2 regions of the Mycobacterium sp. NTMscope_MAC_12 genome follow, and region 2 is predicted to be linked to the other one. Evidence: predicted binding sites of a transcription regulator. Region 2 holds the regulator's gene; the other holds the start of a gene.
The links. The regulator HspR, encoded in region 2, represses chaperone genes until heat shock. The targets are predictions, from matches to a motif close to ANNTGAGTNNNNNNNACTCANNT.

Region 1 (11,825 bases), 2.4 Mb from region 2:
CCGCCGGACGTCGTCGACAGGCTGGTCGTGGAACCGCACGGCTGGCGAATCCTGCGTCCGGTCTAGGGGCGATCGCGAACGCGGCGTAGCCGGGCGAAGCGGGTCGCCCCATCTGGTCTAGGGGCGATCGCGAACGCGGCGTAGCCGGGCGAAGCGGGTCGCCGCCATCCGATCTAGTGCGACGCCAGGCGCGCCAGGGTCAGCTCGTCTTGGCGTCCGCCGTAATACTTCTCGAGCACCGCGACGAAGTCCCCGTCGTCCTCGGTGGCGTGGGCGAACAGCGTCATCGACGAGCACAGCTTGAGGTCATCGGGCGAACCGAAGATCTGCCCGACCGATCGCCCTTGCACCGCGGTGACCAGCCGGGCGCACTCGCGCAGCCGTGGGCCCAGCAGCTCATGGCGCAGGTACGCGCGAGCCTCGTCCAGCGAGGAGATGCCGTAGCGGACCGCGGTCGGGCTGCCGCCCAGGCCGCGCAGCTGCGGGAAGACGAACCACATCCAGTGACTGCGCTTTCGCCCGCCGCGTAACTCGTCGACGACATTGGCGTAGGCCGGCTCCTGGGCGTCCACAAAGCGTTGGAGATCGAACGGGTCGCCTGCCGAGTCCATACGACTACCGTTGCACAGTATGGAACTCGAAAGACGACAGGCCGTCCGACGACGAGTGCCCAAAGTGCGCGACCTCGCCCCGCTCCTGCAGTTCAAGCGGCCCGAGCTCAACGCGACCAAGCGCCGGCTCGACGCCGCCTACACCATCGAAGACCTGCGGCGCATCGCCAAACGGCGCACCCCCAAGGCGGCGTTCGACTACACCGACGGCGCCGCCGAAGACGAGCTGTCCATCGAACGCGCCCGACAAGCCTTCCGCGACATCGAATTTCATCCGACGATCCTGCGCGACGTCTCCCAAGTGACCGCAGGGTGGAACGTGCTCGGCCAGCCGGTCGTGCTGCCGTTCGCGATCGCGCCCACCGGATTCACCCGGCTGATGCACACCGAGGGCGAGATCGGCGGCGCGCACGCGGCGGCCAGGGCGGGGATCCCGTTTTCCCTGTCCACCTTGGGCACCTGCGCGATCGAGGACCTCGTCACCGCCGTCCCGCAGGGCCGCAAGTGGTTTCAGCTCTACATGTGGCGCGACCGCGAACGCTCGATGGAGCTGGTGAAACGCGCGGCCGACGCCGGCTTCGACACCCTGCTGGCCACCGTGGACGTCCCGGTCTCCGGCGCGCGGCTGCGCGACAACCGCAACGGGATGACGATCCCGCCCACGCTGACGCTGCGCACCGTGCTGGACGCGTTGCCCCACCCGAAGTGGTGGTTCGATCTGTTGACCACCGAGCCGTTGGCGTTTGCGTCGCTGGACCGCTGGCCCGGCACGGTCGCCGAATACCTGAGCACGATGTTCGACCCGAGTCTCACGTTCGACGACCTGGAGTGGATCAAGGAGCGATGGCCCGGCAAGCTCGTCGTGAAAGGGATTCAGACGCTTGCCGATGCCCGCGCGGTCGTCGACCGCGGCGTCGACGGCATCGTGTTGTCCAATCACGGTGGGCGCCAACTGGATCGGGCGCCGGTGCCGTTCCATCTGCTGCCCACGGTGGCGCGTGAGCTGGGTCAGCACACCGAGATCCTGGTGGACACCGGCATCATGTCGGGCGCCGACATCGTCGCGGCGATCGCGCTCGGCGCCCGGTGCACGCTGGTCGGGCGGGCGTACCTGTACGGCCTGATGGCCGGCGGTGAGGCGGGGGTGAGCCGTGCGATCGACATCCTGGCCGAAGGGGTGATCCGGACCATGCGCCTGCTCGGCGTCACGTGCCTCGAGGAGCTTTCGCCCCAGCACGTCACGCAGCTGCGGCGGCTGGGCCCCGTGCCGCCAGCGTGAAGCTGGCCGCACACTCGGGCCTCAATGTGAGGCTGGCCGCACACTCGCGACCGCGGGGCCCACGGGAACAAACCGGCGCCCGGCTGGGTTAAGCGCATCAGACTCAACTTTTGGAGGATTTGATGGCTGAAGCCAAGTCGGTGCCGGTGCTGTTTGTCACCGACACCATCGTGCTGCCCGGAATGGTGGTGCCGATCGCGCTGGACGACGCGGCCCGCGCGGCGACCGACGCCGCCCAGGCCAGCGAGTCGGGGCAGCTGCTGATCGCCCCCCGGCTCGAGGACCGGTACCCCTCGCACGGCGTGATCGCGAAGATCCTGCAGGTCGGGCGCATCGCCGGCGGCGGCACCGCCGCGGTGGTGCGCGGTGAGCGCAGGGCCCAGATCGGGGCGGGCGCATCCGGCCCCGGGGCGGCGCTGTGGGTCGAGGTGACCGAGGTCCCCGAGACCGAGGCGACCGACGAGATCAAGGCGCTGACAGCGGAATACAAGAAGCTGCTGCTGGCCATGCTGCAACGCCGCGAGGCCTGGGAGATCATCGACTACGTCAACCGGCTGACCGATCCGTCGGCGCTGGCCGACACCTCCGGGTACGCGTCCTACCTGACCAACACGCAGAAGAGACAGCTGCTGGAGACGATCGACGTCGCCGAGCGGCTGCGCGTGCTGATCGACTGGACCAGCGATCACCTCGCCGAGGTCGAGGTCAGCGACAAGATCGCCGAAGACGTGCGCGAGGGCATGGAGAAGACGCAGAAGGAATTCCTGCTGCGCCAGCAGCTGGCCGCCATCCGCAAGGAACTGGGCGAGGGCGAACCCGACGGCTCGGATGATTACCGGGCCCGCGTCGAGCAGGCCGATCTGCCCGAGACGGTGCGCGAGGCGGCGCTGCGCGAGGTCGGCAAGCTGGAACGCTCGAGCGACCAGAGCCCGGAGAGCGGCTGGATTCGCACCTGGCTGGACACCGTGCTCGACCTGCCGTGGAACGTCAAGACCGAGGATTCCACCGACCTGAAGGCGGCGCGGGAGGTGCTGGACGCCGATCACCACGGCCTCGACGACGTCAAAGATCGCATCGTCGAATACCTCGCCGTGCGGGCCCGTCGCGCCCAGCGCGGGCTGCAGGTGGTCGGCGGGCGCGGCTCCGGCGCCGTGATGGTCCTGGCCGGTCCCCCCGGCGTCGGCAAGACGTCGCTGGGTGAGAGCGTGGCCCGCGCGTTGGGCCGCAAGTTCGTCCGCGTCGCCCTGGGCGGCGTGCGCGACGAGGCCGAGATCCGCGGGCACCGTCGCACCTACGTGGGCGCGTTGCCGGGCCGGATCGTGCGCGCGATCGGTGAGGCGGGATCGATGAATCCCGTTGTGCTGCTGGACGAAATCGACAAGGTCGGTTCCGACTACCGCGGCGACCCGAGCGCGGCGCTGCTCGAGGTGCTCGACCCGGCGCAGAACCACACCTTCCGGGACCACTACCTGGATCTGGACCTGGATCTGTCCGATGTGGTGTTCCTGGCCACCGCCAACGTGATCGAGAACATCCCGTCGGCCCTGCTGGACCGCATGGAGCTGGTGACCATCGACGGCTACACCGAGGACGACAAGGTCGCCATCGCGCGGGACTACCTGCTGCCCCGGCAGCGGGAGCGCGCGGCGCTGACCGAGGACGAGGTCGCGGTGACCGACGCGGCGCTGCGCAAGATCGCCGCCGACTACACCCGCGAACCCGGTGTGCGACAGTTCGAACGGCTGCTGGCCAAGGCGCTGCGCAAGGCGACCACCAGGCTGGCCGACCATCCGGGACCGATCACCATCGATGAGCCGGATCTGGTTGACTACCTGGGCCGTCCGCGGTTCATGCCGGAATCGGCCGAACGGACGGCGGTGCCCGGTGTGGCCACCGGCCTGGCCGTGACGGGCCTGGGCGGTGACGTGCTCTACATCGAGGCCGGCTCCACCGACGGTGAGCCGGGCCTGCAACTGACGGGCCAACTGGGTGACGTGATGAAGGAGTCGGCGCAGATCGCGCTGTCCTACGTGCGCTCGCACTCCGCCGAGCTCGGTGTGGATCCCAAGGCCCTGGACCGGCGCATCCACGTGCACGTGCCGGCGGGCGCGGTGCCCAAGGACGGCCCGTCGGCCGGTGTCACCATGGTGACCGCCCTGGTCTCCATGGCCACCGGACGCCAGGTCCGCTCCGACGTCGGCATGACCGGCGAGGTCACGCTGAACGGCCGGGTGCTGCCCATCGGCGGTGTGAAGCAAAAGCTGCTGGCCGCCCAACGCGCCGGGCTGTCAACGGTTTTCATTCCATCGCGCAATGAGCCGGATCTCGATGACGTGCCCGCCGAGGTGCTCGAGGCGCTGGACGTGCGGCCCATGACCGACGTCGCCGAGATCGTGGCCCAGGCGCTCGAACCGCCGGCCGGGGCCGCCACGGTGGCCGCCTGATCTCGACGCCGGGCGTGACCCAGGGCTTTCCCCGTGGTCACGCCCGGCGTTGAATGAACCCGTGACTCTCAAACGACAAGTGGTCCATCGTGTTCAACGCCTGCTGGTCAATCCGGTCGGCCGGCAGCTGCCCATGACCATGCTCGAAACAACGGGACGCAAGAGCGGGCAACCGCGGCGCACCGCGGTGGGCGGGCGCGTCGTGGACAACCAGTTCTGGATGGTCTCCGAACACGGCGAACACTCGGACTACATCCGCAATATCAAAGCCGATCCCGCTGTGCGGGTGCGCGTCGCCGGCAAATGGCGCAACGGCACCGCCCACCTCCTGCCCGACGACGACGCGGTGCAGCGCCTGGGCAACCTGCCGCGGCTGAACAGCGCGATGGTGCGCCTGATGGGCAGCGACCTGCTGACCGTCCGAGTCGATCTCGACTGACCCGGCGCATGGCCTACGACGAAGACCTGGCCAATCGGATCCGCGAACTGCTCGCAGGCCAGCCCGGCATCGACGAGAAGCGCATGTTCGGCGGTCTGGCGTTCCTGGTCAACGGCAACATGTCGGTGGCCGTCAGCGGCCAGGGCGGACTGTTGGTGCGGGTGCCGCGCGAGGACACCGACAAACTCGCCGGGCGCGCGCACGTCGGCCCCATGGTGATGGCCGGGCGGGAAGCCCGGGGCTGGTTGCGCGTCGAGGCCGCCGGGGTGCAAACCAAACGCCAGCTTCACAGTTGGGTCACCCGCGGCGTCGAGCACGCCCGCAGCCTGCCGCCCAAATAGCGAGCGGTTTGCCCCGGCAGCGTGGGGGTACGCGATGCGGTATGGACTCCCGGGTGCGACGGCTGCTCGACGTTGCCGGCACGACTTATGCGGCACAGGCGCGCATCACGATGAGCGACAAGCCGATGCCGCTGTTCCAGCTTCTCGTGCTGTGCATGCTGGCCAGCAAACCCATCGACGCGGCCATCGCCATGGGCGCCGCGCGTGAACTCTTCAAGGCGGGCCTGCGGACGCCCAAAGCGGTGCTGGCCGCGGATCGACAAACCATGATCGACGCCTTCGGGCGCGCGCACTACGTGCGTTACGACGAGAGCTCGGCCACCCGGCTCACCGATATGGCCCAACGGATTCGCGACGACTACTCGGGTGATCTGCGTGAACTGGCCGATCGCAGTGGGCACGATGTGGCCGCGGCGAAACGGATGCTCAAGCAATTCAAGGGAATTGGCGACACCGGTGCCGACATCTACCTCCGCGAGGTGCAGGACGTGTGGACCTGGGTGCGCCCGTACTTCGATGATCGGGCCACCGGGACCGCCAAGCGGTTGGGGCTGCCCGCTGAGCCGAAGAAGCTGGGAACCCTTGCGCCGCGGGATAATGCGCGGCTGGCCGCCGCTCTGGTCAGGGCGTCGCTGGACGACGATGTGCGTCAGCAGGTGGCTGGCTGAGCGCGCAGTGGCCATACGTATCGGTACCTCGGGGTGGTCGTACAACCACTGGAACGATGTGCTGTATCCACCGGGAACACCGTCGGCGCGCCGTCTCGCCCGCTATGTCGAGGTGTTCGACACCGTCGAACTGAACGCCAGTTTCTACCGGTGGCCCAAGGATTCGACGTTCGAGGGCTGGCGCGATCAGCTGCCGGACGGCTTCGCGATGTCGGTCAAGGCGCATCGCGGTCTGACGCACTACCGTCGCCTGGCCTCCCCCGAGCCGTGGATCGAACGATTCGAACGGTGCTGGCAACTCCTGGGTGATCGCCGTGGCGTGCTGCTGGTACAACTGCACCCCGAACAGCAGCGCGATGACGCGCGCCTGGATTCGTTCTTACAGCTCATGCCCGCGTCGATCCGCGTCGCCGTCGAACTGCGGCACCCGTCGTGGAATCACCCCGCGGTGTTCGAGATATTGGAGCGCCATCGCGCCGCGTATGTGGTCATGAGTGGGCTCGGCCTTGCGTGCATTCCCCGCGCGACGACCGATTTGGTGTACATCCGGATGCACGGGCCGGATCCGGAGGCGAACTATGCCGGTTCCTACACCGACGACGACTTGCGGCGCTGGGCCGACCGGATCACCGCGTGGGACGGTGACGGAAAAGACGTGTGGATGTACTTCAACAACGACCTGGGCGGCCACGCGGTCCGCAATGCGCTCGACCTGCGCGAGCTGTTGCGTTGAGCGCCCACGGGTAGGCTGAAAAATCCAGGAGAACGGAGCACGAACCATGGCCAATTCGACCAGCTTCGTCATCATCGGCGGCGGACTCGCGGCAGCCAAAGCCATAGAAGCGTTGCGCGACAACAGTTTTGATGGACACATCATTGTGTTCGCCGACGAGGAGCATCTGCCCTACGAGCGGCCCCCGCTGTCGAAGGACTATCTGGCCGGCAAAAAGTCGCTGAACGATTTCACCGTGCAGAACTCCGACTGGTACCGCGACAACAACGTCGACCTCCGGCTCAACACGCGGGTGACCGCCCTGGACGCGGCCGGCCACACCGTGGGGTTGCCCGACGGCGCCACCGTTCCCTACGACAAGCTGCTGTTGGCGACGGGATCGGCCTCGCGGCGCCCGCCGATACCGGGATCGGACTCCGGCGGTGTGCATTACCTACGCACCTATGAAGACGCCGCCGCGTTGAATGCCGTGCTGACCGAAGGGACTTCGCTCGCGGTCGTCGGGGCCGGGTGGATCGGGCTGGAAGTGGCCGCGAGTGCGCGTCAGCGAGGCGTCGACGTCACCGTCGTCGAAGCCGCCAAACAACCGCTGATGGCCGCGCTGGGTGAGACCGTCGGCGAGGTGTTCGCCGCCCTGCATCGCGAGCACGGGGTGGATCTTCGGCTCGAGACGCAGGTCGAGGAGATCACCCGGGCCGACGGTTCGGCGACCGGCCTGCGAATGCGGGACGGCGAGACGATCGCCGCCGACGCCGTGCTGGTGGCCGTCGGCGCCAAACCCAACATCGAACTGGCCGAGCAGGCCGGGCTCTCCCTGGGTGACGGCGGGGTGCTCGTCGACGCGTCGTTGCGCACCAGCGATCCCGACATCTATGCGGTCGGCGACATCGCCGCCGCCGAACACCCCCTATTCGGCACCCGCATCCGCACCGAGCACTGGGCCAACGCGCTCAAGCAGCCCGCCGTGGCGGCGGCTGGGATGCTGGGCAGGCCAAGCGAATACGCGGAGCTACCCTATTTCTTCACCGATCAATACGACCTCGGCATGGAGTACGCCGGCCACGCCCCCAGCTTTGAGCGGGTGGTGTTCCGCGGCGATGTCGCCGGCCGCGAGTTCGTCGCCTTCTGGCTCGACGGCGAGAACCGGGTGCTGGCCGGAATGAACGTCAACATCTGGGACGTGCTTGACGACGTCAAAGCGCTGATCCGCTCCAAGGCGTCCGTCGACCCCGCCAAACTGGCCGACCCGCAATCACCCCTGGGCGAGCTGCTCGGCTGAGCCGTCCTCGGCGGTGGGCTCGGCGCCCGAGCCGTCGGCGCCGGGCGGGACGGGCGCCCAGGCTCCGTCGATGACGTCCGGTGGGCACTGCGCCTGCAGGCGTTCGCGTTCGGTGCGGCGGCGTTTGATCCGCAGCCGCGCGTCGCCCGGCATGGTGACCAGTTCATTGCAGGTCAAGTAGTACACGTCGTCGACGGCGTCGATCAGGTCCGCCTCGACCCGCAGAGATCCCAACGCGCGCAACGTCATCCGCAGCTCGTGCGTGAACCGCATCGTGGTGTCGTGGGCCAGCTCCCGCGAACCGCGCGCGTTGGCGGCAAGCCGCTCGGCCAGCGTGGCCGACGCGGGGTCGGGGGGCGCGGCCGCCGCGGCGGCGGTCAGCAACATCGTCGGGTCGTCGGCGAAGGTCGTGCTGGCCAGCTCGGCCTCGCCCGGGCCGCGGTGCCCGATGCGTGCGACGACCGCATCCACGGTGGCGGCGGTCTTCGGTGACAGCGCACGAATGCTCGCGAGGTTGCCCTCGGCCGCCAGCCCGCACAACGGCGGGTCGGCCCGCAGCGCCGACGCCAACTCCGCGATCTCCGCCGCGACGAGCCCGCTGTCGGTGATCATGCCCATCCCCGGCACGCTGCGGCCGGCCTGGCGGCGGACCGGCGCCGCGGCGCTGACACCGGTGTCGATCAACCAGAGCGCGTTGAGGATCCAGCCTTGGTGGATCCGGTCGCGCAACAGCCGCAGCCGCACTTCCAGAGCGGCTTCGGGCAGCAACGCCAGTTGGGTGGCATCGAGGTGCTCGGCTTCCGCGACGGCGCAATACGCCCGGGTGTCGGCCCGCAGGTGACGCAAGAGCGCAACCGACCGTCCCGCGGCGACCGCCTTGGCGACCGAGCCAAGCGCGCCCGTCGTCCCGGCCGGCTCGCCGAACGGCAGCGGATCGCCGACCTGGGGCTGGCCGACGAGGGCGTCGCGGACCACGGCGTCCTGGTCCCACCCGGGCAGCTGGCCGGCCGCGACCATGTTGACCGACACCCCGACGTAGGCGCGGTGCCCGAACACCGCGATGGCCCGGCTGCCCCATTCGGCCTCGGCCACGCCGCCGAGCGCGAGCACCTGTCCCAACACCCGGCTCGCGGTGCGCAGCCCGCTCAGCTGGACGTCCAGCGTGATCGGGGTGAGCGGTCCGGGCAGCGCCTCGGCCAGCGCGGCGCCGCTGAAAACCGGGAACCGCGCATCGATCTGATCGTCGAATTCGCCTTCCATGCCTTCCGGCGCGGCGGTGCGCACGTCGTCGCCGGCCGGTCGCCGGGATTGCGGCAGCACCTCGACGGGCAGCGCGAGCTGTCCCCCCTGGTTGATCGCGCCGGCGGTGTCGAGCCGGCGCCCGACGAGTCCGCGCGCGGTGTCGGCGACCGCGTCAAGCGCGTGCCAGCCGTACTCGAACATCCAATCCTCTTGTGCCGCAGCGACGTCGAACTCCGGCATCAGCTGCGCCCAACTGCGGACCCGATGCAGCCGGGAGCGTGGGTCGGTGGCTCGCAACACCCGCCAGGCCGTGACCATGTTGACGGTGTCCGGGCTGGCGAGGTCCACCACGCCGGTGCGATCGGTGTTCAAAGACAGGACCAGAAAACGCATCAGGTCGTCGAGATGCAGCACGCGCATGGGTTGCGCGGAGACCTTGCTGCGCAACAGCGTGGCCACGGTGCGGCACACCATCCAGTCGAGTTGGCGCCCGACCGGTGGCGCGATCCGGATGACCGCGGTGGGCCCCCAACTCGAGGACACCAGGTCCTCCGCCGGTCGATACAGCTCGGGCCGGCCCGCGGCCTGCGACACGAACAACAGACGGGAACCGGCCCGGGCCGCCGCGTCGGTGACCCGCGCCAGCCCGTCCATGCCGGCGCTGCCGGGCGCGGTGGGATCGATCGGGGCCAGATGGATGACCGCGTCGGCCTCGTCGGTGAGTTCCCGCAAGACGCGGTCGCGCAGCGATGCGCAAACAAATTCGACGTTGCGGTCCAGGCAGGGATGCGGGAGCTCAGCAATGCCGCTGACCGTGTGCCCGGCAGCGATGAGCTGCCCAGCGACCAGGCGCCCGAGTGCGCCGGTGGCGTCGGTAACCAGGATGTGCACCTGGGCTCACCTCCCCCAACCCTCAGCACTCAACAATAGGCAAGTCGGCCTGGGCTACGCGACCGTTACCGCACGATCGGCGCCCTGACCTGGCGTCGTGCCCGCGACGGGCCTATTGCAGCGAAGCGCTGCCGTCCGCGGCGACGGCAACCTTGGCGCCACCGATATCTTCACGCACCGATGCCTGCGTCGCGGCGTCATCGGTGACCACGGCCAGCGCACGCGACCCATCGGGTGTGCGCACGGCCAGAAAGGCCTTCTCCGGCCGCCCCTCGCGGTCGTACGGCGTGGTCCAGGCCTCGACGGTGCCGACACCCTCCCACTCGACCACCGCGTCGGTCGTCGGCTCCCGATCGACGGCCGGTTGCGTGTCCTCCCAACGAAATTCGGCCGGCGGTTCGGTGCTGTAGACGCCGAAGCTGTGTTTGGTCAGGTAGCCGCCGTTGGCGGTGATCAGCCCGCGCCGGCCCGGATTGGCCACCAGCAACTCCGCCATGGTGGCGATCGAATGCATCACGTAGTTGCTCCACGGGCCGCCGGCGAACGTCAGCCCGCCGGTCACGGTCAGCGGCCGGGCGGGGTCGTCGACCCCCAGCCCGAGTTCGGCCGCCGCCACTTGCACCGCGGAGGGAAAGCACGAGTACAGGTCGACGTAGTCGACGTCGTCGATGCCCAGCCCGGCCAACTCGAGCGCGCGTGCACCGGCGATCCGGATGGCCGTGGACCGGTGCAGTTCGTGACGCTCCGCGATGGACGGTGTGTCGTGCGCGTCGGTGCCCGCGTGCGGGTACACCCATTGATCGGCCGGGATCTTCAGCCTCCTGGCCTGCTCGACCGAGGTCAGGACGAGCGCCGCGCCCTGGTCGACCATGTTGTTGGAGTTCATCAGCTTGGTGTAGGGCCAGCTGATCATGCGGTTCTGCGGGCCCGCCCGGCGGATCTCGTCGGCGCTCGACGGCGTGCGGATCCATGCGTGCGGGTTGTCGACCGCCACCGCGTTGAACCGCGCCCACAGCTCCCCGATGCGCTCGAGGTGATCGTCGATCGACTCGCCGTTTGCCACCCGCAGCGCCTCCTCGAACAGCGGGTAGACGTAGGAAGGCCGGTCGAGCTGGATCCTGATCTCGGCGTCGCCGGCCATCGGGACGTCGTCGCCGCTGACCTCGGCCATCGGCACGGAGCGGTCCTGCTCGGTCCACACCAGCTTGCCGCCCTGGGCCCGCAGCCCCCGCCGGGTACGCCAGGTTTCGGCGCCGGCCAGCAGCACGACGCCCGCGCGGCCGCGCTGGATGTCCAGGCAGGCCTGGTTGAGCAGGGATTGCGGCACATTGCCGCCGACCGGGCTGTACAGCGTGGTGAAGTCGGAGGCGCCGATGCGCTGGCCGAGCAACAGGCCGGGATCGCGGTACTGGGCCGACAGGATGTTCACGATCCGAATGGAATCGACGGCCTCGATCACCGCGGTGCCGGCGGCCCGCTCGACGGCGGCCACCATCAGGTCCATCGGCTCGACGGACCGCTTCGACGGGTCGATCTCGTCGCGATGGTTGACCTGGCCGTAGCCGACCAACACCGGGGTCCTGGGGTCGACGGTCATACGACGAACTTATCGGACCCCCAACGGGCGGCTCGCCGCACATTCGGCCGCGAGCGTGCGGCTGGCCGCACACTCGGGCGATCTGGGGGTGGCTCAGGCGTCGGCGGGCGGGGCGAACAGCACGCGGTCGTCGATCAGCCGCTGAATGTCGGCGGCATTCATTCCCAGCACGTTTCGGCAGATCTCGACGGTGTCCTGCCCGGGCTGCGGTGCCGGCGCCCGCCGGGCCGACGGGATGTGGCGGTAGGGCGCCGGGCCCGTCTCGGCGGGCAGTGGGTTCTCGATCAGCGGATGAGTCATG
Region 2 (11,825 bases):
TGGTTCGCCCGGCCACGGCCCGACGCCGGCGGGCGGGGTCGCGGACCATTCGGTGGGCCCGGGTCCGCTCATCGCTGCGTCCATACGCCGGCGTGCGTGCCATCGATGGCCAGCGTCGCGTAGAGCAGCGCGTCGTTGATCTCGCCCTGGGTGCACAGCGACGCGTCGACGTGCACCGCGTCCAGGGACGCGTCGGGCAGGATCAGCACCGACGACCCGTACGTCGCGCAGGCGGGATTGAGTCCCGGGGCGGGCAGCGTCGGCGAGGCCAGCAGCATCATCGGGCCGCCGCGCTTGGCGGACTCGTCGCGATAGCGGGCCGCGAGGGCGGTGGCTTCCAACCCGAGCAGCATGTAGCCGTTGCCGGTGAACGCCCCCGGATCACCCAGCTGCGCCTTGGTCACCGGCTTGCCGTCGGCCCGCCACGCCGTCAGGCTGGCGGTCTTGACCGCCAAACCTCCGCTGTCGTTGGGGTTGGTCGGCAGGAGGCCGACCGGGAAGGCGACCGGGTAGGCCGACGAGCTGTTCGGGATCCGGTCGCGCGGCGAGTAGCTGTAGACGCCGCGGACCTGACTTCGATCCTTCAGCGGCCCCAGACAAACCGTGCCGGTGAGCCGGTCGCGCGGCGCCGACAGCGGCGCGGGAATGTCGCGCACATTGGTGGTCTTCGCTTGGAAGGATTTGTCGCAGCTGCCCAGCCCGTCGGCCTCCATGGGGTGGGCCAGCGCGCCGTACAGGCCGAAGCGGATGTCCTCGGGCTTGGCGTGCGGGTCCTTGGCCGAGGCCGGACTCGCGTCGACGTCCACCAGCACGTAGTCGCCGTCCCAGCGCAGGTTCGACACGGACATGTTCCAGCCCAGCAGCGCCAGCGATTCGCCGAGCCGCGCGCCCTGAGCGCCGTAGGGCCGCACGGCGGGGTTGCTCGATGAGCAGCCGGTGAGGCAGAGGGTCAGGCACGCGGCTATCGCAAGGACGGTGCGCATGGGTCAGCGGCTCGGGGTCTCACCAGAACGCATCGGCCACGCCGGGGACCGCTGTGGCGTGCGAGACGGTCGTTGCATACGAGCCGGCAACTAGCTCAGCCCCAGCTCGGCCAGGCCCAGGACGCTCCGGTACGGCAACCCCTCGGCCTCGATGGCCTCGGCGGCGCCGGTGGCGCGGTCCACGACGGTGGCCACCCCCAGCACGTCGCCGCCGGCCTCCTGCACGGCGCGCACCGCGGTGAGCGCCGAATTGCCGGTGGTGCTGGTGTCCTCGACCACCAGCACCCGCCTGCCCGAGACCTCGGACCCTTCGATAAGTCGTTGCAGCCCATGGGTTTTCGCGGACTTGCGCACGACGAACGCGTCGATCGGGCGGCCCGGCGCGTGCATGATGGCCGTGGCCACCGGGTCGGCGCCCAGGGTCAGGCCGCCGACCACCGCGTAGTCCCAGTCGCTGGTCAGGTCCCGCATCAGCTTGCCGATCAATGCCGACGCGCGGTGGTGCAGGGTGGCCCGGCGCAGGTCGACGTAGTAGTCGGCCTCCTTGCCGGACGACAGCGTGACCCGGCCGTGCACCACCGCCAGGCGGCGCACCAGTTCGGCCAGCTCCTCGCGCTCAGGTTCGGCCACGGCCACCACCGACTCGTTTGGTGACCGCCCGCATCAGGGTCCGCGGGATCATCCGCTCGGCGGCGATGATCGCCTTGTACTGCAGGCCCGGAATGCTGATCACCTTGCCGCGGGCGATATCGGCGAGGCTCTGGCTGACCACGTCGTCGACCTCGAGCCACATGAACGACGGCGACTTGGACATGTCGATCCCGGCGCGGGCGTGAAATTCGGTGCGCACGTAGCCCGGACACACGGCGTGCACCGAAACCCCGGTGCCCTGTAGCCCGACGGACAAGCCCTCGCTGAACGAGATCACCCACGCCTTGGACGCCGAATACGTCGACCCCCGCCCCGGCACCAGCCCGGCGACGCTGGCGATGTTGATGACGGTGCCGGCGCCGGCGCCGGCGTCGAGCATGGCCGGCAGCGCCGCCCGGGTCAGGTGCATGACGGCGGTGACGTTGACGTCGAGCTGGGACTGCAGGAGCGCGGGGTCGGTGGACCAGAAGTCGCCGGAGGTGGCGAAGCCGGCGTTGTTCACCAGCACGCGCACCCCGGCGGTGAGGCGATCGCACACCCGTTGCCGGTCAGCCGGATCGCCCAGGTCGGCGGGAAGAACCTCGATGTTGCCCGCCGGGTTTTTCAATTCGTCGGCGAGCCCCGCCAACCGCTCGGCGTCGCGGGCGACCAGCACCAGGTCGTAGCCGTCGCGGGCGAAGCGTCGCGCGTACCCGGCGCCGATCCCGGAGGTGGGCCCGGTGATCAGGGCTACGGGGCGGGGCATGAGCGACATCTTAATGACGGCGGCCCCGCCGGGTCCTGGGCTACCCGGGGCGCGCCGTCAGCGCTGATAGTTGCTGGCCTGGTGGCCGTTACGCCCGGTCGGCGGTGGGCGGCGCAGCGTATCCGGGCGCCCCTCCGGTCGAGGCTGGTCGCGGCGCACCGGCTCGGGCGCGCGGCGGCCGGCCGCGACGTCGGGGCCGAGCAGGCCGGCCACGTCCTGCTGCGCGCGCCTGGGAGGCAGCTCGGCGCGGCCCGCGGGCGCCAACGGACGGCTCGGCGACGCGTTGCGGGGTCCCGCCGACGCTCCAGCCTCCTGCGGGGTCTCCTCCGGCAGCGGCGGCAGCACCCGCAGCAGGTCGTTGAACTGCCGCACGGTGCGCAGACCCTCGTCCCACTGGGTGCGGGTGCTGGTGATCGGCAAGGCGACCAGCGTCCAGTTCTGCTCGTTCCACATGATCTCGGCGGAGTCCGGCGCGGTGTGGGCGAACGTGACCATGCGCCGGTCGCAGGCGCGGCGGGCGGCATCCAGATTGGTGGAGTACACCATGCGCGGCCCGATCGCACCCAGCAGCCAAATGTCGCTCTCCCGAGGCTCTTTGAGCCCCTTGAGGCGCAGGTCCACCACGACGTTGGTGCCCACCTTGCGGTGCAGCGCGATCACCGTGGCGACTTCCTCGAGGTCGAAGATGTACACCGCCTCGCCGCGGATCTGGCCCAGCACCACATTCTGGGCGGCCACGTCGCCCACCGTCGACATCACGCCACGCTTCCAGCGCTGGAGGATGTCGGTGGATTCACGCTCGTAGTCGAATCCGTGCGACCGCGCCCACGACTTACGGCGTCTGCTGCGCCCACGCCGACGATCGACATCGACGTACAGCAGCACCCCCGCGCCGACAAAGCACAGCGCGGAGAGCGTGAACCAGAGGGGGACCATCCAAAACAGCGTATCTGCTATTGGCCCGGAACACAGAAGGCGACCAGGTCACAACCCAATCAAGGTTTGCTGCGCCCACCGAGGGGCGCAACTCACCCGAGGATCAGGGCGTCGCCGTCCGGGCTGACGTTGACCGGAACGGTGTCACCGTCGTGCACGTCGCCGGCCAACAACAGCTTGGCCAGCTGGTCACCGATGGCCTGCTGCACCAGCCGGCGCAGCGGCCGCGCGCCGTAAACCGGGTCGAATCCCCGATGCGCCAGCCACTGCTTGGCCGGCAGCGACACCTCGAGGGTGAGGCGGCGCTGCGCCAGCCGCTTCTGCAGCTGCGCCAACTGGATATCGACGATCGCCACCAGCTCGCCCGGCTCCAGGCCGTGGAAAATGATGACGTCGTCGAGCCGGTTGATGAACTCCGGCTTGAACGCCGAGCGCACCGCGGCCATCACCTGCTCCTCGGTGCCACCCGATCCCAGGTTGGACGTCAGGATCAGGATCGTGTTGCGGAAGTCGACCGTGCGCCCCTGCCCGTCGGTGAGCCGGCCCTCGTCGAGCACCTGCAACAGCACGTCGAACACGTCCGGGTGCGCCTTCTCGATCTCGTCGAACAGGATCACCGTGTACGGACGCCGCCGCACCGCCTCCGTCAGCTGACCACCCTGGTCGTAGCCGATGTACCCGGGAGGGGCACCGACCAGGCGGGCCACCGAGTGCTTCTCGCCGTACTCGCTCATGTCGATGCGGACCATCGCCCGCTCATCGTCGAACAGGAACTCCGCCAGCGCCTTGGCCAGCTCGGTCTTACCGACACCGGTCGGCCCGAGGAACATGAACGATCCCGTCGGCCGGTTGGGGTCAGCGACACCGGCCCGGGCGCGCCGCACGGCGTCGGACACCGCCGTCACCGCCTTACGCTGCCCGATGACGCGCTTGCCCAGCTCGTCCTCCATGCGCAGCAGCTTCGCGGTCTCGCCCTCGAGCATCCGCCCCGCCGGGATGCCGGTCCACGCCGACACCACGTCGGCGATGTCGTCGGGGCCAACCTCCTCCTTGAGCATCACGTTCTCCCGAGCTGGGCCGCTGTCGGCGGCCAATGGCACCGCGGCGTCGAGTTTCTTCTCGACCTCGGGGATGCGCCCGTAGCGCAGCTCGGCGGCCTTGGCCAGGTCGCCGTCGCGCTCGGCGCGCTCGGACTCACCGCGCAGCGCTTCCAGCCGTTCCTTGAGCTCGCGCACGACGTCGATCGCGTTCTTCTCGTTCTGCCAGCGGGTGGTGAGCTCGGCGAGCTTCTCCTTCTGGTCGGCCAGCTCGGAGCGCAGCTTCTCCAGCCGCTCCTTGGAGGCCTCGTCCTCCTCCTTGGCCAGCGCCATCTCCTCGATCTCGAGGCGGCGCACCAGGCGCTCGACCTCGTCGATCTCGACGGGCCGCGAATCGATCTCCATCTTCAGCCGGCTGGCGGCCTCGTCGACCAGGTCGATGGCCTTGTCCGGCAGGAAGCGCGCGGTGATGTAGCGGTCGGACAGCGTCGCCGCGGCCACCAGGGCCGAGTCGGTGATGCGCACACCGTGGTGCACCTCGTAGCGGTCCTTCAGCCCGCGCAGGATGCCGACGGTGTCCTCCACCGACGGCTCGCCGACGAACACCTGCTGGAAGCGCCGCTCCAGCGCGGCGTCCTTCTCGATGTACTTGCGGTACTCGTCGAGCGTGGTGGCGCCGACCAGGCGCAGCTCGCCGCGGGCCAGCATCGGCTTGATCATGTTGCCGGCGTCCATCGCCCCCTCGCCGGTCGCGCCGGCGCCGACGATGGTGTGCAGCTCGTCGATGAAGGTGATGATCTGCCCGGCGGAGTTCTTGATGTCATCGAGGACGGCCTTGAGCCGCTCCTCGAACTCGCCGCGGTACTTCGCGCCCGCGACCATCGAGCCGAGGTCCAGGCTGATGACGGTCTTGTCGCGCAGGCTCTCCGGCACGTCGCCGGCGACGATGCGCTGCGCGAGGCCCTCCACGATCGCGGTCTTGCCGACACCGGGCTCACCGATCAGCACCGGGTTGTTCTTGGTGCGCCGGCTCAGCACCTGCACGACGCGGCGAATCTCGTTGTCGCGGCCGATGACCGGGTCCAGTTCGCCCTCGCGGGCGCGCGCGGTCAGGTCGGTGGAGTACTTCTCCAGCGCCTGATAGGTGGCCTCGGGGTCGGCGCTGGTGACCCGGGCGCTGCCGCGAACCTTGACGAACGCCTCCCGCAGGGCCTGCGGCGACGCGCCGTGCCCCGTGAGCAGCTTGGCAACCTCCGAGTCGCCGGTGGCCAGGCCCACCATCAGGTGTTCGGTGGAGACGTACTCGTCGTCCATCTCGGTGGCCAGTTGCTGGGCGGTGGTGATGGCGGCCAGCGACTCGCGCGACAGCTGCGGCTGCGAGCTGGCGCCGCTGGCCTGCGGCAGCCGCTCCAGCAGACGCTCGGCTTCGGCGCGGATGGCGGCGGGCTCGACGCCCACGGCCTGAAGCAGCGGCGCGGCGATGCCGTCCGCCTGGGTCAGCAACGCCATCAGCAGGTGGGCCGGCCGGATCTCGGGGTTCCCGGCGGCCGAGGCCGCCTGCAGCGCCGACGTCAGCGCCGCCTGGGCCTTGGTGGTCGGGTTGAAAGAGTCCACGACGCCTCCATTCGGGTCGAAAGGGAGCTGGCAAAAATGCTTGTCTGCTTGTTCAACGTCGTCAATGTTGAGTCTGTTCCGCTCAACTCTATCGAGTTTTGAGGGACACGCCCTACGGGGTACCCCCCTAGCGATGACGCAGACGATGCAGCACCCCGACCAGGCCGACGCCGAGCTCGCCGGCACCCCGCGCCGGGGGACCGGCTTATGGCCGGCCGCCCTCGCGGCCGGGCTGGCGCTCGCCGGCCTTATCTCCGTTGGCCTGCACACCGACCTCGCCGGCGGCAGCGCGTCGACCGCGGTTCCCGAGTCCGGCACGCTGCAGGTCAGCGGCGCCCGCACCACGAAGACGCTGCCCTGCCACGCGGGCTATCTGTCGGTGAGCGGAACAAACAACACGATCACCCTCACCGGCCACTGCACCAGCGTCACCGTCTCCGGCGAGGGCAATCGCGTCACGGTCGACAGCACGGACGCGGTCAGCTCATCCGGAACCGGCAACGTCGTTCTCTACCACTGGGGTTCACCCACGATCGTCAACGCCGGGTCCGCCAGCGTCGTCCGGCAAGGCTGAATCCACGGAGTCCGAGCCTAGAATCGGGGCCCGTGAGCCTCGAGGACGTCCAAGCGCTGCGCGTGCTGCGCGACGCCTTCGAACCCGACCGCGCGGGCCGCTCAGGCTCCCAGGGTGATTCCGGTGACCTCGTGCACCGCTTCTACACCCACTGGTTCGCCCTCGACGCCTCGGTGCGCGATCTGTTCCCACCCGAAATGAGCGCCCAGCGCGCCGCTTTCGGCCATGCCCTGCACTGGGTGTACGGCGAACTGGTCGCTCGGCGCGCGCAGGAGCCGGTGACGTTTTTGGCCCAGCTCGGGCGGGACCATCGCAAATACGGTGTGCTGCCCCACCATTACGAAACCCTGGGTCGCGCGTTGTTGGCGACGCTGCGCTCCCAGCTGGGCGCGGCCTGGACCTCCGCCGTCGACGACGCGGCCAGGCAGTCGCTGAACCTGATCACCGGGGTGATGAGCGGCGCCGCGGACGCCGAGGAGGGACCCGCCTGGTGGGACGGCACCGTCATCGAGCACCTGCGGGTGTCCCGGGATCTGACGGTCGTTCGGCTGCAGCTCGATCAGCCGATGCACTACCACCCCGGGCAATACGTCAACGCCCATGTGCCGCAATGCCCCCGCCGCTGGCGGTATCTGAGCCCCGCCATTCCGGCCGATCCCGGCGGCGGCATCGAGTTCCACGTGCGCCTGGTGCCCGGCGGCCTGGTCAGCACCGCGATCGTCAACGAAACCCGGCCCGGCGACCGGTGGCGGCTGTCCAGCCCGCACGGCGGCCTGGGCGTCGATCGAGAGGGCGGCGACGTGCTGATGGTCGCCGGCAGCACGGGGCTGGCGCCGCTGCGGGCGCTCATCATGGACCTGTCCCGGTACGCGGTCAATCCGCGGATACATCTGTTCTTCGGCGCGCGCTACCGCTGCGAACTCTACGACCTGCCCACCCTGTGGCAGGTCGCGTCGCACAATCCGTGGCTGTCGGTCTCGCCGGTCTCGGAGTACAGCGCCGACCCGGCCTGGGCCGCCGACTATCCCGACGTCACCCCGCCGCGGGGCCTGCACGTGCACCAGACCGGCCGGCTGCCCGACGTGGTGACCAAGTACGGCGGCTGGGGCGACCGGCAAATCCTGATCTGCGGCGGGCCGGCGATGGTCACCGCCACCAAGTCCGCCCTGCTCGCCAAAGGCGCTCCGCCCGAACGCATTCAGCACGACCCGCTCTGGAGGTAACCATGCACGCCGTCACCCTGCGCGACCCTTCGTCGCCGCTGGTCGCCCAATTCGTTCCCGGCGCGGGGATGATCGGCACGTCCTTGCGCGACGACGGCGCCGAGCTGCTCGGCCAGCGCCGCGGCCTGGACGCCTACATCACCGACGGCAAGACGATGGGGATCCCCATCCTGTATCCGTGGGCAAACCGGTTGGGCGAGGCCACCTATACGGCCCAGGGCGCGACGGTCACCCTGACCCCGGGCGAAAACGGGGTGCGCGCCGACCCCAACGGACTGCCCATCCACGGCGTCCTGGCCGCCTATCCCGGCTGGCGGGTGACGGACGAAAGCGCCAACGAGCTGACCGCGCAGGTGGATTTCGGCGCCGATCCGCACCTGCTGGCCAGCTTCCCGTACCCGCATCTGTTGACGGTGACCGCGCGACTGGCCGACCGGACGCTGACGGTGCGGACCACCGTCGCCGCCACCGGCGACGCGGCGGTGCCGCTGTGCTTCGGCTTCCATCCCTACCTGCAGCTGCCGGGCGTCCCCCGCGGCGACTGGATCATCGAGACCCCCGCGCTGCGCCACCTCGGCCTCGACGACCAGGGGCTGCCCACTGGCGATTCCCAGCCGCAACCGGCGCGAGAAGAGGCGTTGCGCGACAAGACCTTTGACGACTCCTACGACCAGGTGGCCGAGGGTGCGGTGTTCGCGGTGTCCGGCGGCGGACGCCGCATCGAGGTGCATTTCGAACGGGGCTATCCGGCCGCGCAAATCTTCGCGCCGCCGGTCGACGATCCCGCCACGGCCATCGTGTGCTTCGAGCCGATGGCCGCGCCGACCGACGCGCTGCGCCGCGGCGGCTACCGCTGCGCCGCGCCGGGTGAGCCCGCGGTGACGCAGTTTTCGCTCCGGGTGCGATCACAGTGACCACTCTCGTCACTGCAGTCGCTGTCTGATGACCACTAGGTGAATGCGAAAAGCGCTAGCACATGCGCTAGCGCTTTTGCGAACTTTGTATGCCTCCGGAGACGGGAACCCTTGCGGCGCAAGTGAACAATTAGCGTCCCCGGCGCGGCTGCCACACCACCAGCGCGGTGCTCTTGGGCACCACCGCCAGGTCGCGGCGCTGGCTGGCGCGCGTCTGCGCCAACTCCTCGCTCAGCTCTTTGATCCGCGCCTGCAGCGCCTCGACCTGGTTGGTCAGCTCGATGATCCGCTTGATGCCCGCGAGGTTTACCCCCTCGTCCTGCGAGAGCCGTTGTACCTCACGCAGTAGGTCGACGTCGTGCTCCGAATAGCGGCGTCCCCCACCGGAAGTGCGGCGCGGGCTGACCAGGCCGAGGCGGTCGTAGGTGCGCAGCGTTTGGGCGTGCATGCCGGCCAGCTCGGCGGCGACCGAGATCAGGAAGGTTCGGGCATCCTCATTTCTTGAATTACTCGAGCCCTTGGCCATCAGCGATTACCCGCCCATCCGGCCCGTGGGTCAAAGCCACTGGAACGCTCCGCGGCGGCATACGCCTCCAGCGCTTCCTGTGCCGCGCCCTCCAGATTCGGTGGCACGGCGACCTTGACGGTGACCAGCAGGTCCCCGTTGCCGCCGCTGCGCTTGGGCACGCCGCGTCCGCGGACCCGCAGGATGCGGCCGTCGGAAGTGCCCTTGGGCACCCTGACACCGACTTTTCCGTCCAGCGTGGGCACCGAAATGGTTGAGCCCAAAGCCAATTCGGTGAAGCTGACGGGAACCGTGACGGTCAGGTCGTCGCCGTCGCGCCCGAACACCTTGTCCGGCCGCACATGCACCGTCACGTACAGGTCGCCCGACGGCGCGCCGCGCAGACCGGCTTCACCCTGGCCGGGCAGCCGGATGCGCTGTCCGTCCTCGACGCCGGGCGGGATGCGCACGTTGATGGTGCGGGTCCGCGTGGTGACCCCGGTGCCCTTGCACTCCTCGCAGGGGTGCTCGATGATCGAGCCGCTGCCCCGGCAATCGGTGCAGGGTTCGGAGAAACCGAACGCGCCCTGATTGCGGTTGACCACGCCGGAGCCGTTGCACGTGGGACACACCTTTGGGCTGGTGCCCGGCCGAGCCCCGCTGCCATGGCAGTTGGTGCACGGCGCCGGGCTGGTCAGCCGCAGCGGCATCGCCACACCCTTGGCGGCCTCGACGAAATTCAGCTGGGTCTCGGTCTCGAGGTCGTTGCCGCGGCGCGGCCGGCTGGGACGGGCGCCGGCGCCGCGCCCGAACAATCCGCCGAACAGGTCGCCGATGTTGGTGCCGCCGCTGCGGCCGGCGGCATCGAACAGATCGTTGAGGTTGAACTCCGCCCCATCGCCGCCGACGTTGAAGCCACCGAAGCCGCCGGTATCGAACCGGCGCCCGCCAAAACCGCCGCCGGCGAACAGCCTTCGGGTTTCGTCGTATTCCTTGCGCTTGGCCGGATCGGACAACACGTTGTGCGCCTCCGACACCGCTTTGAATCGTTCACCGGCGGCGGGATTGTCCGGGTTGGCGTCCGGATGCAGATCGCGCGCCAACTTGCGGTAGGCGCGCTTGATCTCTTCGGGGCTGGCGTCAGAGGAGACGCCCAGCTCCTTGTAGAAGTCTTTTTCGACCCATTCACGCTGGGCCATGTCGCGTCACCTCCTCACCTTTCTGTTGTGCTGATTGTGTGGGCTAGTCACCGGATGTGCCGGCGTTATCGTCCGATTCCACCGGCGCGGTTTCGTCGGACTCACCGGTCGCGGCCGATTCGTCGCCGTCGTCGGCGACCGTGTCGACGACACCGACCATGGCGTGGCGCAGGATTTGATCACCGAGCTTGTAGCCCTGCCGCATGACGGTGCCGATCACCGGGCGGGAGCCATCGCCCTCGTGCTGAACGGCCTCGTGCAGCACCGGGTCGAAGTCCTCGCCCTCCTCGCAGAACGCCGTCAGGCCGAGCCCGGTCAGCGCGCCCTCCAGCTTGTCGGCGACCGCCTTCAGCGGGCCCGACTCGAGGTCGCCGTGCTTGCGCGCCCGGTCGAGATCGTCGAGCACGCCCAGCAATTGGTTCACGACGGCGGCCTTGGCCCGGTCCGCCGCGGCCTGCTGGTCGCGCAGCGCCCGCTTGCGGTAGTTGGCGAAGTCGGCCTGCACGCGTTGCAGATCGGCGGTCAGCTCGGCGAGTTTGCCCTCGCCCTGGACCGCCGGCTCGTCGGCCGGCGCCGTCCCTCCCGGCGTATCGCCGGGAGGGACCTGCCGTACTTCACCGGTCTCAGGATCGATTCGCCGCTTGTCGGTGACGGTCACCTGTTCCTGTGGATTTCCTTCTGTCACTTGGACTCCCGGTCATCGTCGACCACCTCCGCGTCCACGACGTCGTCAGCGGAACCCGCTGAACCCGACGCCCCGCCGGTCGCGTCGGCCTGCTCGCCCGAGGCCTGGGTGGCCTCGTAGATCGCCTGCCCGAGCGCCTGCGACTCCTGGCCCAGCTTCTCCATCGCCGACTTGATCGCGGCAATGTCGCTGCCACCCAGGGCCGACTTGGCCTCGGCGATCGCGGCGTCGACCTTGGCCAGCGTGTCCTCGGGAACCTTCGACCCGCCCTCGGCTTCGCGCTGGTCCTTGACGAACTTCTCCGTCTGGTAGACCAGCGATTCCGCCTGGTTGCGGACGTCGGCTTCCTCGCGACGCTGGCGGTCCTCCTCGGCGTGCGCCTCGGCGTCCTTGATCATCCGGTCGATCTCCTCCTTGGACAGGCCGGAGCCCTCCTGGATTTTGATCGTGTTCTCCTTGCCGGTGCCCTTGTCCTTGGCCGTGACGTGCACGATGCCGTTGGCGTCGATGTCGAAGGTGACCTCGATCTGCGGGACGCCGCGCGGGGCCGGCGGGATGCCGGTCAGCTCGAAGGAGCCGAGCAGCTTGTTGTGCGAAGCGATTTCGCGCTCACCCTGGTACACCTGGATCTGCACCGACGGCTGGTTGTCATCGGCCGTGGTGAAGGTCTCCGACCGCTTGGTCGGGATCGTGGTGTTGCGCTCGATGAGCTTGGTCATCACGCCACCCTTGGTCTCGATACCCAAGCTCAGCGGCGTA

Region 1: a site for HspR is predicted at 1,977-1,999, ahead of lon (endopeptidase La). Genes of this name have one in related genera too.

What each region holds. Positions count from the first base shown of each region.
Region 1 is NZ_CDRJYY010000001.1:2,391,398-2,403,222, forward strand. It holds gene AC0KS4_RS11030 (alpha-amylase family protein) at 1-66, shown strand, start outside; gene AC0KS4_RS11035 (DUF1810 domain-containing protein) at 174-611, opposite strand; gene AC0KS4_RS11040 (alpha-hydroxy acid oxidase) at 631-1,890, shown strand; gene lon (endopeptidase La) at 2,013-4,334, shown strand; gene AC0KS4_RS11050 (nitroreductase family deazaflavin-dependent oxidoreductase) at 4,396-4,773, shown strand; gene AC0KS4_RS11055 (TfoX/Sxy family protein) at 4,782-5,114, shown strand; gene AC0KS4_RS11060 (endonuclease) at 5,156-5,782, shown strand; gene AC0KS4_RS11065 (DUF72 domain-containing protein) at 5,790-6,515, shown strand; gene AC0KS4_RS11070 (NAD(P)/FAD-dependent oxidoreductase) at 6,562-7,794, shown strand; gene AC0KS4_RS11075 (NAD-dependent epimerase/dehydratase family protein) at 7,768-9,927, opposite strand; gene AC0KS4_RS11080 (acetyl-CoA acetyltransferase) at 10,040-11,524, opposite strand; gene AC0KS4_RS11085 (CaiB/BaiF CoA-transferase family protein) at 11,618-11,825, opposite strand, start outside.
Region 2 is NZ_CDRJYY010000001.1:4,829,977-4,841,801, forward strand. It holds gene AC0KS4_RS22405 (TrmH family RNA methyltransferase) at 1-72, opposite strand, end outside; gene AC0KS4_RS22410 (hypothetical protein) at 69-983, opposite strand; gene pyrE (orotate phosphoribosyltransferase) at 1,074-1,613, opposite strand; gene AC0KS4_RS22420 (SDR family NAD(P)-dependent oxidoreductase) at 1,600-2,379, opposite strand; gene ttfA (trehalose monomycolate transport factor TtfA) at 2,437-3,315, opposite strand; gene clpB (ATP-dependent chaperone ClpB) at 3,408-5,966, opposite strand; gene AC0KS4_RS22435 (DUF3060 domain-containing protein) at 6,100-6,540, shown strand; gene AC0KS4_RS22440 (FAD-binding oxidoreductase) at 6,573-7,763, shown strand; gene AC0KS4_RS22445 (aldose 1-epimerase) at 7,766-8,677, shown strand; gene AC0KS4_RS22450 (heat shock protein transcriptional repressor HspR) at 8,808-9,203, opposite strand; gene dnaJ (molecular chaperone DnaJ) at 9,203-10,381, opposite strand; gene grpE (nucleotide exchange factor GrpE) at 10,425-11,066, opposite strand; gene dnaK (molecular chaperone DnaK) at 11,063-11,825, opposite strand, start outside.